Regions from separate parts of the Streptomyces sp. BHT-5-2 genome, predicted to be linked through region 2. Evidence: riboswitches for the same ligand, from Rfam matches in the RefSeq annotation. Region 2 holds a riboswitch; the other holds the start of a gene.

Region 1 (5,818 bases), 2.8 Mb from region 2:
GGTCTCGTCCGGCATCGGCTGGGGCGCGTAGACGGTGGGGGCGTCGGCGTAGGCGTAGGCATAGCCGAAGTCCGGGGCGGCGGCGGGCGGTTCACCGGGGGCGGCCGGGTCCTGCTGCGGCGCGTAGGGGCCTCCGGTCCCGATGCCGTCGTCGCCGTGGTTCCCGTGGTCGCCGGCCGCCGGCTCCGTGCCGCTCCCGGCGGCGTCCGGCGGCGTCTCCTCCGTCAGCCCGGAGACCTGGAGGTTCGGTCCGGCGGCGGCGCCGCGGGAGGGGCGGGCGCGGCGCCGGCGGTTCGGCTTGGGCCGTCCGCCGATCGTCCAGCCCTCGGTGTAGCCGCGGCGGACGGAGAGCGTGACATACGTCTGCCCGATCGCGAAGGCGACCGCTCCCAGCGCGATCACGACGACCGACGGCAGGAGCACGCCGGTCACCACGCCCAGGAAGCCGCCCAGCGCCAGCAACCGCCAGCGCAGCGGTGCCTTGTTCTGGAACAGCACCTCGCCGAGCAGCCACAGGGCGACCAGGGCGAACGCGATGTAGAGGATCGTCCAGCCCATATGCGCCCCTCTTCCGCCGGATCCCGGCCGCCGTGCTCAGGGCCGCTGGTGCAGCCCCAGATTCTCGTAGATTTCCAGAGTGGCCGTGGAGTGGTTCAGGGTGATGAAGTGCAACCCGGGCACGTCCTCGGCCATCAAGCGCGCACACAGGTCCGTCGCGTACTCGATGCCAATGGAGCGTACCGCCGCCGGGTCGTCCTTGACCGCGAGGATGCGCGCTGCGAGCTCGGGCGGGAAGGCGGCATTGCTGAGCTGCGCGAACCGCTCGATCTGGCGCACGTTGGTGACCGGCATGATCTCCGGAATGATCGGCGTCGGGCAACCCGCGGCGTGGACCCGGTCGCGCAGCCGGAGATAGTCCTCCGGGTAGAAGAACATCTGCGTGATGGCGAAGTCGGCGCCCGCGCGGCACTTGTCGACGAAGTGCCGGATGTCGGTTTCCCAGTCCGTCGAGCGCGGGTGCATCTCGGGGAAGGCGGCCACGCCGACGCAGAAGTCGCCGGACTCCTTGATCAGCCGGACCAGGTCGGCGGCGTGGGTGACACCGTCGGGATGTCTGATCCACTCGCCCATGGGGTCGCCCGGCGGGTCGCCGCGCAGCGCGAGCATGTTGCGGATGCCGGCGTCGGCGTACTGGCCGATGACGTTGCGCAGCTCGGCGGTGGAGTGGTTGACCGCGGTCAGGTGGGCGACCGGGGTGAGGGTGGTGTCGGTGGCGATGCGCTCGGTGGCACGGACCGTCCCGTCGCGGGAGGTGCCACCGGCACCGTAGGTCACCGACACGAAGGTCGGGGCGACGGCCTCGATGCGGCGAATGGCGTTCCACAGGGTCCGCTCGCCCTTCTCCGTCTTCGGGGCGGCGAACTCGAACGAATAGGAGCGCTTACCGGAAGCAAGCAGGTCGCGCACGGTCCGTGCGCGATCAGTCCTGGTGGAAGCTGTACCTAGGGCCATACCGGCAGGTTATCCACACCCCGGACGGACACCAACCGGCATCGGCGTAATGCCTGGTTGGTGCGGTTCCTGTCCACTACGTGGACATCTCGCGTCCATCCCGGGGCTTCCGGGGGCGCCCGCCGCTCCTCAGGCGGACCAGGTCCGGACCCGCTTGGCGAGCTCCGCGGCGGCCGCGCCCGGGTCGTCGGCCTCGGTGATCGCGCGGACCACCACCACCCGGCGGGCGCCGGCGGCCAGCACCTCGTCGAGGTTGCCGGCGTCGATCCCGCCGATGGCGAACCAGGGGCGCTCGGGCTCGTGCGCGGCGGCGTACCGGACGAGGTCCAGTCCGGGGGCGTGCCGGCCGGGCTTGGTCGGGGTGGGCCAGCAGGGGCCGGTGCAGAAGTAGTCGACGCCGGGCTCGGTGAGTGCGGCGTCCACCTCCGCCTCGGCGTGGGTGGAGCGGCCTATCAGGGGCTCCGGGCCGAGGAGGGCGCGGGCGGCCGGGACCGGCAGGTCCCCCTGGCCGAGGTGGAGCACCTGGGCGCCGGCGGCGTGCGCGACGTCCGCGCGGTCGTTGACCGCGAGCAGGGTGCCGTGGCGCCGGCAGGCGTCCGCGAAGACCTCCAGGTGGCGCAGCTCCTCGCCGGCCTCCATGCCCTTGTCGCGCAGCTGGACGATGTCCACGCCCGAGGACAGCACCGCGTCCAGGAACTGCGGGAGGTCGCCCTGGCGGGTGCGCGCGTCGGTGCACAGATAGAGCCGGGCGTCGGCCAGGGCCTGTCGAGCGGTGGTCATCGGGCGGCTTCCCCCTCGTCGGCGGCGTACGGACCGGGCGGGCCGGTCCGTACGCCGCGTGGATGCGGTTGCGTGTGCGGTTGCTGCGGGACGCGGGTGCGTCAGACGGCCAGCGCCTGGGCCCGGCGCTTGACCTCCGTGCCGCGATTCTCGCGCAGCGCCTGCGCCGGGGTGCCGGGCAGGGTGTCATCGGCGGTGAAGAGCCACTCCAGCATCTCCTCGTCGGCGAAGCCGTCGTCCCGCAGGAGCGTCAGCGTGCCGGCGAGGCCCTTGACGACCTTGCCGTCCTTGATGAATTCGGCGGGCACCTGGAGCACACGGTTCTCGCCGCGGCGCACCGCGATCAGCTGGCCCTCCTTCACCAGCTGCCGCACGCGGGTCACCTCGACGTCGAGTTCCTCGGCGATGTCGGGGAGGGTGAGCCAGGCGGGGACGAGTCCATCGATGTTTGCGTCAATCTCGGTCACAGGACAAGCGTGCCACCTCCCACTGACAGCCGGTAGCCGGGCATCGCCTACGGCGCGCGCGTGCACACCGCCGGGTGAGCCCGGCGGGCCGGGGCGCGCGCCGCCCCGTTCGGCGGCCCCGGACCGGACTGCCCTACAGGACCGCGGACTTGAGCGGAACGGTCGCGTCCGCGACCCGCTCCCGGTCGAGCAGCGCGCCCTTCTCGATGAGCCGGCGCCCCTGGGCCAGATCCCGCGGCCGCCCCACGGCCAGCAGTGCGACCAGCCGGCCGGCCGGCCGCCCGGCGCCGCCCTCGGCCGGCCCCTCGCCCGGCTCCCGGCCGCCCCGAAGCCAGATCACCGACCAGGCCGCGCCGGCCGGATCGCCGCGCCAGACCAGTTCGTCGGCGTCCACGTGGTGGCCGGCGTACTGCACGAACCGCCCGAACTGCTCGGACCAGAAGTACGGCACCGGGTCGTAGACCACCCCTTCCGCCTCGCCGCGGGCGATGTTCTCGGCCACCGTGCGGGGCCCCTGGAGGGCGTTGTCCCAGTGGTGGACCAGCAGCCGGGTGCCGTAACGGGCCGACGGGAAGGAGGCGCAGTCGCCGACCGCGTAGACCCCGGGGACGGAGGTGCGCAGCCGCTCGTCGGCCAGCACCGAGCCGTCCTCGGGCGAGAGGGCGACGCCGGAGCCGGCCAGCCAGGCGGTGGCGGGGCGGGCGCCGATCCCGACGACCACGGCGTCGGCGGGCAGCACGGTGCCGTCGGCGAGGGCCACCGCGTCGCCGGTGACGGAGGCGACCCGGGCGCCGGTGCGCAGCTCGGCTCCGGCGTCGGCGTACCAGCCGGTCATGTACGCGGCGACCTCGGCGGGCAGCGCGCCGGCCAGCGGGTGGTCGGCGGCCTCGACGACGGTGACCTCGCAGCCGGCCTCGCGGGCGGCGGTGGCGAACTCGGCGCCGATCCAGCCGGCCCCCACCACCACGATCCGGTGCTGGGCGGCGAGCACCGGGCGCAGCCGTTCGGCGTCGTCCAGGGTGCGCAGCAGGTGGACTCCGGGGAGCCCCTCGCTGCCGGGCAGCCGGACCGGTTCGGCACCGGTGGCCAGGACCGCGTAGTCGTAGTGGACCGGGCCCTCGGCGGTCTCCACGACGTGCTCCTCGGGGCGCAGCGCGGTGACCGGGCGGCCGAGGTGGAGGTCGATGCCGAGACCGGCGAAGTCGATGTCGAAGGCGGAGCCGTCGGCCTTGCCGAGCAGCACCGCCTTGGACAGCGGGGGGCGGTCGTAGGGCTGGTGGGGCTCGTCGCCGAGGAGCGTGATCGCGCCGCGCCAGCCTTGTTCGCGCAGGGCCACGGCGGTCTGCACACCCGCCATCCCCGCGCCGGCGATCACCACGCGCGGCGTGCGGACAGGGGCCTGGGGAGACTTGCTCTGCTCGCTCACCCACTCACTTTAGGACGGCGGGCGACGCGGCCCGCAGCACCGCGCAAGGAGATCTCTGACACAGCGTCACGCGCCGTGGCACCCGGTGCGGCCCCGGTGGCCCGGCCCGTGGCCCGGGCGCTCCCTTACGGCGGCCCGCGGCCCGTATTAGGGTGGTGCACGCACTCGCGGGAGCCCGGACGCACCGGGCTGAGAGGGAGGCTGGCCGGCCTCCGACCGTACGAACCTGATCCGGGTCATGCCGGCGAAGGGAGGGGCTGGACGCCCATGCATCCATCCGCCACACCATCGGACCCGCCGCGGCCGGCGGACCGGCACCCCGATGTGCTGGTCGTCGGCGGCGGCATCATCGGGCTGGTCACCGCCTGGCGGGCGGCCGGCCGCGGGCTGCGGGTCGCGGTCGCCGACCCCGCGCCCGGCGGCGGCGCGGCACAGGTCGCGGCCGGCATGCTGGCCGCGGTCACCGAGCTGCACTACGGCGAGGAGACGCTGCTGGGGCTCAACCTGGCCTCCGCACAACGGTATCCGGAGTTCACCCGGGAACTGGAGGCGGCGAGCGGGCAGCGGATCGGCTACCGGCGGAGCGGCACCCTCCAGGTCGCGCTGGACGCCGACGACCGCGCCCACCTGCGGGAACTGCACACCCTCCAGGTCCGCTGCGGGCTGGACTCGCAGTGGCTGACCGGGCGCGAGTGCCGCCGGCTGGAGCCGATGCTCGCCCCCGGGGTGCGCGGCGGCCTCCGGGTGGACGGCGACCACCAGGTCGATCCGCGCCGACTGGCGGGGGCCCTGCTGGCCGCCTGCGAGCGGACCGGGGTGGTCTTCCACCGCACGCGGGCGGAGCGCCTGACGACCGCCGGCGGGCGCGCCTCGGGCGTCGAACTCGCCGACGGGACACGGCTGTCGGCCGGCCAGGTCGTACTGGCCGGGGGCAGCCTCAGCGGCCGGCTGGAAGGCGTCCCGGAGGCCGTGCGGCCACCAGTGCGGCCGGTCAAGGGGCAGGTGCTGCGGCTGCGGCTGCCGGACCCGCCGCCCGGCGGACCGCCGTTCCTCTCCCGCACCGTACGGGCCGTGGTCCGGGGCAATCCCGTCTACCTGGTGCCCCGGGAGAGCGGCGAACTGGTCCTCGGCGCCACCACCGAGGAGCTGGGCTGGGACACCACGGTCACCGCGGGCGGGGTCTACGAGCTGCTGCGGGACGCCCACGAGCTGGTCCCGGGCCTGACCGAACTGCCGCTGACCGAGAGCCTGGCCGGGCTGCGCCCCGGCTCGCCCGACAACGCACCGCTGCTCGGGCCCACCGCGCTGCCCGGCCTCCACCTGGCCACCGGCCACTTCCGCAACGGCGTGCTGCTGACACCGGTCACCGGGGACGTGATGGCCGAGCTGCTGTCCACCGGGACCGTCCCGGAAGCGGCCCGCCCCTTCTCCCCCGCGCGTTTCTCCCCCGACGTCCAGGAGGAGCAGCGCACCCGTGCCCCCGAGGAGCAGCCCATATGAGCGCCCCCGGTACTCCCGGTACCCCTGACCCCACCCACCCCACCGACAACTCCGGCGCCCCCAACGGCCCCACGGTGTCCGTCTCCGTCAACGGGGCCGCCCGCCGGATCCCCGGCGGCCTGACCCTCGACCG
Region 2 (5,818 bases):
GTGCCGTCATCTAGAACTCCCCGGAGTGGTCGATCGGAGCACCGCCGGCCGAGCCCGTCCGGGGCTGGAGGCGGATGCGTTCCAAGGCCAGGAGGGCGCCCGCGCACACCACCATCAGGATGGTCGACAGGGCCATCGCCTGGCCGTAGTTGAACTCCCCGGCACGGCCCAGCAGCCGGGTCACGGCCACCGGCAGGGTGGGCTGGTCGGGCCGCGCGATGAAGACGGTCGCGCCGAACTCGCCGAGCGACACGGCGAAGGCGAAGCCCGCTGCGATGAGCAGGGCCCGCCGCACCATCGGCAGGTCCACCTCGCGCCAGACCTGCCAGGGCGAGGCGCCGAGGACGGCCGCCGCCTCCCGGAGCCTGCTGTCGACCGCGCGCAGCACGGGCAGCATGGTGCGGATCACGAACGGCACGCCCACCAGGGCCTGGGCGAGTGGTACCAGCCACCACGAGGACCGCAGGTCGAGCGGGGGTTCGTCGAGGGTGATCAGAAAGCCGAAGCCGACGGTCACGGCGGAGACGCCGAGCGGCAGCATCAGCAGTCCGTCGAAGCCGCGCAGGAGCCGGGTGACCATCGGTGTCCGCCCGTCCGGCCCGCTCCGTGGCCGGGAGCGGGTGAGCGCGGCCGCCGCCAGGCCGCCGATCAGCAGGGCGATCGCAGTGGCGGCCACACCGTAGGCGAGGGAGTTCCACAGGGCGTCGAGCGGGGCGACGGCGAAGGTGCTGTCGGCGGAGGCCGCGGAGCTCAGTGTCCGGTAGAAGACGAGCCCGTAGCCGTCGGGTCCGGCGAAGGACCGCTCGACGAGTACGGCCAGCGGCAGGACGAGCAGCACGGCGATGACGGCGAGCGTCCCCCACAGCAGGGCCCACTGGGCGGGACCGCTCGGCCGGCGGGCGGTCCGCGAGGCGTCGACGAGCCGCAAGGCGGTTTCGCGGCGCCGCACGGTCCAGGCGTGCAGCGCCAACAGCCCCAGTACAGCGGCGAACTGGATCAGGGTCAGTACGGCGGCAGTGGGCAGGTCCAGGAAGTCGGCGGTCTGCCGGTAGATCTCCACCTCCAGCGTCGAGAAGGTGGGCCCGCCCAGGATCTGCACCACGCCGAAGGAGGTGAAGGTGAAGAGGAACACCATCAGTGCCGCGGCCGCCACCGCCGGCCCCAGTGCGGGCAGCGTCACCTTCCGCCAGGCCGCGAACCGTCCGGCGCCCAGGACCCGGGCGGCCTCTTCCTGACGCGGGTCGAGCTGCGCCCAGAGTCCGCCGACGGTGCGGACGACGACGGCGTAGTTGAAGAAGACGTGCGCCAGCAGGATCGCCCACACCGAGGTGTCCAGCCGCACGCCCCACAGGTGGTCCAGCAGTCCGCCCCGGCCGACCAGTGCCAGGAAGGCCGCGCCGACGACGACGGTGGGCAGCACGAACGGCACCGCCACCGCCGCCCGCAGCAGTTGCTTGCCGGGGAAGTCGAAGCGCGCGAAGACATAGGCGCCGGGCAGTGCGACCAGCAGCGTCAAGGCGGTCGACGCGGCGGCCTGCCAGAGGGTGAACCACAGCACATGGAGCACGTCCGGGTCGCCGAGTACGGCGCCGAACCGTCCGAGCTGCCACTGCCCGCCGTCGTTCAGTCCCCGTCCCACGATCGCGGCGACCGGGTAGGCGAAGAAGAGCGCGAAGAAGGCGAGCGGCACGGCCATCAGACCGAGCCGCACCGCCGTTGCGCGCGCGGGCCCCCTGCGGTGGGTGCGGGCTACTTCAGAACGAGCGAGGACCACTGCTTGATCCACTGGTCGCGGTTCTTGGTGATCGTCTCCGGTGCGAGCGTCGTCGGCTTGTCGATCGCCGTGCCGTAGCGGGTGAACAGATCCGGCACCTTGGCGTCCTTGCGGGCCGGGTTGACGAACATCTGCAGCGGCATGTCCTCCTGGAACGTCTTCGTCAGGAGGAAGTCGAGCAGCGCCTTGCCGCCCTTCTCGTTCTTGGCGCCCTTGAGCAACGCGCCGAATTCGATCTGCCGGAAGCAGGTGCCGGTCGCGACGCCGGTCGGGGCCTCCTTGGGCGCGGGCTTCTTGCCCATCACCTCGGCGGGCGGGCTGGAGGCGTAGGAGACGACGAGCGGCTTGTCGCCCTTGCTCTTGCCGGCCGCGGAGCCCGAGAAGCGCTCGTTGTACGCCTGCTCCCAGCTGTTGACGACCTCGACGCCGTTGGCCTTGAGCTTCTTCCAGTAGTCCGGCCAGCCTCCCCCGCCACCGTGGGTGGCGATGGTGCCGAGCTGGAAGGCGAGCCCCGGAGAGGAGGTGGCGGAGTTCTCCGTGACGAGCAATCCCTTGTACTGCGGCTTGAGCAGGTCGTCGAAGGTCTGCGGCGGCGCGAGCTTGTGCTGGGTGAAGTAGGCGCGGTCGTAGTTGACGCAGATGTCGCCGTAGTCGAGGGGCGTGACCCGGTGGGCGTCCTTGTCGAGCTGGAGGTCGGCCGGGACGCTGTCGAGGCCCTTGGCCTTGTAGGGGGTGAAGAGGCCGGCGTTCAGGCCGCGCGAGAGCAGGGTGTTGTCGATGCCGAAGAAGACATCGCCCTGGGGGTTGTCCTTGGACAGGATCGCCTTGTTTACGGCTTCGCCGGCGTCCCCGCCCCTGATCACCCTGACCTTGTAGCCGCTCTCCTTCTCGAAGGCGGCCAGGACGGACTTGGAGGCGTTGAACGAGTCATGACTGACGAGCGTGACGGTCTTGGCGTCGGCGCTGTCGCCGCTGCCCGTGCCGCACCCGGCGAGTGCGGTCACGCCGGCCGCGGCGGCCAGCGCTGCCGCGGTGATCCTGCTGGTGGTGCTCACTGATTTCCTCCTGGCTGGCCAGGAAGAGACGCGGCCCCGCCCGGTGCCCGCTGCGTTCTGCGTCGGTGACGTTCGGCAACGGACGGTGGGCGGGGCGCAACAGCATGAGTGACGACCGAACTTCCTACCCGGAATGACCCGGGCGAGGTTCAAGGGTCTGCGGGCGCCGTAGGGCTGCTACGACGTCTCCGCACTCTCAGCGCTGTGGCGCTCCCCTGTCGGAATGTGCGTTTGTTCGACGCCACCGTACCAGCGGGCGGTCAGCGCTCCGAGGCCGCGAGCTGTCCGCAGGCGCCGTCGATCTCCTGGCCCCGGGTGTCCCGGACGGTCACGGGCACGCCGTGTGCCTCGATGGCCCGGACGAACGCCAGCTCGTCCTCGGGCCGCGAGGCGGTCCACTTCGAGCCCGGCGTCGGATTGAGCGGAATGAGGTTGACGTGGACCCGCTTGCCCTTGAGCAGCCGTCCCAGCAGGTCACCGCGCCACGCCTGGTCGTTGATGTCGCGGATCAGGGCGTACTCGATCGAGACCCGGCGGCCGGACTTCTCGGCGTACTCCCATGCCGCGTCCAGCACCTCGCGGACCTTCCAGCGGGTGTTGACCGGCACGAGGGTGTCCCGCAGCTCGTCGTCGGGCGCGTGCAGCGACACCGCGAGCCGGCACTTGAAGCCCTCGTCGGCGAACCGCAGCATCGCCGGCACCAGCCCGACGGTGGAGACGGTGATGCCGCGCTGGGAGAGCCCCAGCCCGTCGGGCTCGGGGTCGGTGAGCCGCCGGATGGCGCCGACCACCCGCTTGTAGTTGGCGAGCGGCTCCCCCATGCCCATGAAGACGATGTTGGACAGCCGGGCCGGGCCGCCGGGCACCTCGCCGTCGCGCAGCGCCCGCATGCCGTCGACGATCTGGTGCACGATCTCGGCGGTGGAGAGGTTCCGGTCCAGGCCGGCCTGGCCGGTGGCGCAGAACGGGCAGTTCATGCCGCAGCCGGCCTGCGAGGAGATGCACATGGTGACCCGGTCCGGGTAGCGCATCAGGACGGACTCCACGAGGGTGCCGTCGTGCAGCTTCCACAGGGTCTTGCGGGTGGTGTCGTCGTCGCACGAGATGTGCCGCACCACCGACATCAGGTCCGGGAGCAGCTCCGCCGCCAGCTTCTCGCGCGCCGCCGCGGGGATGTCGGTCCACTGCGCCGGGTCGTGCGCGTAGCGCGCGAAGTAGTGCTGCGACAGCTGCTTGGCGCGGAACGGCTTCTCGCCGATCGCGGCGACCGCCTCGCGGCGCTCGGCCGGGCTGAGGTCGGCGAGGTGCCGCGGAGGCTTCTTGGCGCCGCGGGGGGCGACGAATGTCAGTTCTCCCGGGGCCGGGCGTGCCATGGGCGGAAACTCCTCTGTGCGACGAGGCCCGGCGGCTTCCGCGGGCGCGCGGCCAGGGGCCGGACGGGGACGGAAGCAGGAGACCTCACGGATCGTCCCCACGGCCGCGGGGACGGAAAGAGCGCGCCGCGAACGAGCGGCGCGCCCTTCAAGGGTAACCGGCGGCGCTCAGCCCGATCCCACGAAGATCACGAACAGCAGCCAGACCACCGGGGCGGTCGGCAGCAGCGAGTCCAGCCGGTCCATGATGCCGCCGTGGCCGGGCAGCAGGGTGCCCATGTCCTTGATGCCCAGATCCCGCTTGATCATGGATTCGCCGAGGTCGCCGAGGGTGGCGCTGACCGCGACCGCCAGCCCCAGCAGCAGGCCCTCCCACCAGGCACCGCCCTTGATCAGGAACTCCATGCACAGCGCGCCCGCCACCATCGCGAAGAGCACCGCGCCCACCAGCCCCTCGCGGGTCTTGCCGGGGCTGATCCGCGGCGCCAGCTTCTTCTTCCCGAAGCGCCAGCCGACCGCGTACGCCCCGGTGTCGCTGACGACCGTCAGCAGCAGGAACGTCAGCACCCGCTGCGGCCCGTCGTGCTCGGCCGACAGCATCAGGGCCACGAACGTCGCCAGGAACGGGACGTAGAAGGCCGCGAAGACCCCGGCGGTGACGTCCCGGAGGTAGTTCTGGGGCGCCTCGGTCATCCGCCAGACGAGGACGGCGAGCGCCGTGAGCGCCATCGCCACCCAGGCCCCCTCGGCACCGCGCACATACCCGGCGATCACCATGGCGGTGCCGCCGACCGCGAGCGGGACCAGCGGCACCCGGATGTCCTTGCGCTCCGCCAGCCGCGAGGTCAGTTCCCACAGGCCCACGACGACGGCGATCGCGATGACGCCGATGAACACCGGCTTGTAGACGAAGAGCGACGCGAGGATCACCGCACCGAGTCCGACGCCGACCCCTATGGCGGCGCGCAGATTACGCCCCGCGCTCTTCTTCTGCGGTTTCACTGGGTCGCTGTCGGACCCGGGGAGCGAGGTGGGCATGGGCTCCTGCGGCCTGTCGTCGCGGAACAGGGGGCCGCTCAGGCGAGCAGCCCCCCGGTCGTCCGGGTTGTTGCGGCCATCCCGGATGTCCCGATCGTCGTCCTGGTGTCCGCCCGGTTGGGGCACGATGGGCATGGGCCGAGTCTGCGCCGCACCGCCCCCGTCGTGCACGGGACCCGCCGGGACGGGAGGCGCCGCCCCGCGCAGCGAGGCGGCCGGTCCGTGGTCGGGCGGTCCCCAGTGGCCGGCGCCGGGCGGGGTCCCCCAGGATGACTCGTTCATCAGACCTCTAGGAGCTCGGATTCCTTGTGCTTGAGGAGCTCGTCGACCTGCGCGACGTACTTCGCGGTGGTGTCGTCGAGCTCCTTCTCGGCACGGCGCACGTCGTCCTCGCCGCTCTCCTTGTCCTTGACGAGCTTGTCGAGGGCTTCCTTCGCCTTGCGCCGCACGCTGCGGATCGAGACCTTCGAGTCCTCGGCCTTGTTCTTGGCGACCTTGATGAACTCGCGGCGGCGCTCCTCGGTGAGCTCGGGGAACGTCACACGGATGATGTTGCCGTCGTTGCTCGGGTTGACACC

What was found. Region 2 has a riboswitch for thiamine pyrophosphate ahead of K2224_RS14010 (thiamine ABC transporter substrate binding subunit). Riboswitches for the same ligand answer to the same signal wherever they lie in the genome.
Region 1: another riboswitch for thiamine pyrophosphate. It lies ahead of thiO (glycine oxidase ThiO); the one in region 2 lies ahead of K2224_RS14010 (thiamine ABC transporter substrate binding subunit).

What each region holds. Positions count from the first base shown of each region.
Region 1 covers NZ_CP081496.1:5,907,969-5,913,786, forward strand. Annotated here, with positions in the region: gene K2224_RS26150 (hypothetical protein) at 1-558, opposite strand, end outside; gene metF (methylenetetrahydrofolate reductase [NAD(P)H]) at 595-1,512, opposite strand; gene thiE (thiamine phosphate synthase) at 1,642-2,292, opposite strand; gene K2224_RS26165 (Rv2175c family DNA-binding protein) at 2,394-2,759, opposite strand; gene K2224_RS26170 (NAD(P)/FAD-dependent oxidoreductase) at 2,893-4,185, opposite strand; TPP riboswitch at 4,343-4,455, shown strand; gene thiO (glycine oxidase ThiO) at 4,453-5,685, shown strand; gene thiS (sulfur carrier protein ThiS) at 5,760-5,818, shown strand, end outside.
Region 2 covers NZ_CP081496.1:3,143,378-3,149,195, reverse strand. Annotated here, with positions in the region: gene K2224_RS14020 (ABC transporter ATP-binding protein) at 1-10, opposite strand, end outside; gene K2224_RS14015 (ABC transporter permease) at 11-1,774, opposite strand; gene K2224_RS14010 (thiamine ABC transporter substrate binding subunit) at 1,750-2,829, opposite strand; TPP riboswitch at 2,933-3,056, opposite strand; gene rlmN (23S rRNA (adenine(2503)-C(2))-methyltransferase RlmN) at 3,090-4,202, opposite strand; gene K2224_RS14000 (phosphatidate cytidylyltransferase) at 4,371-5,522, opposite strand; gene frr (ribosome recycling factor) at 5,522-5,818, opposite strand, start outside.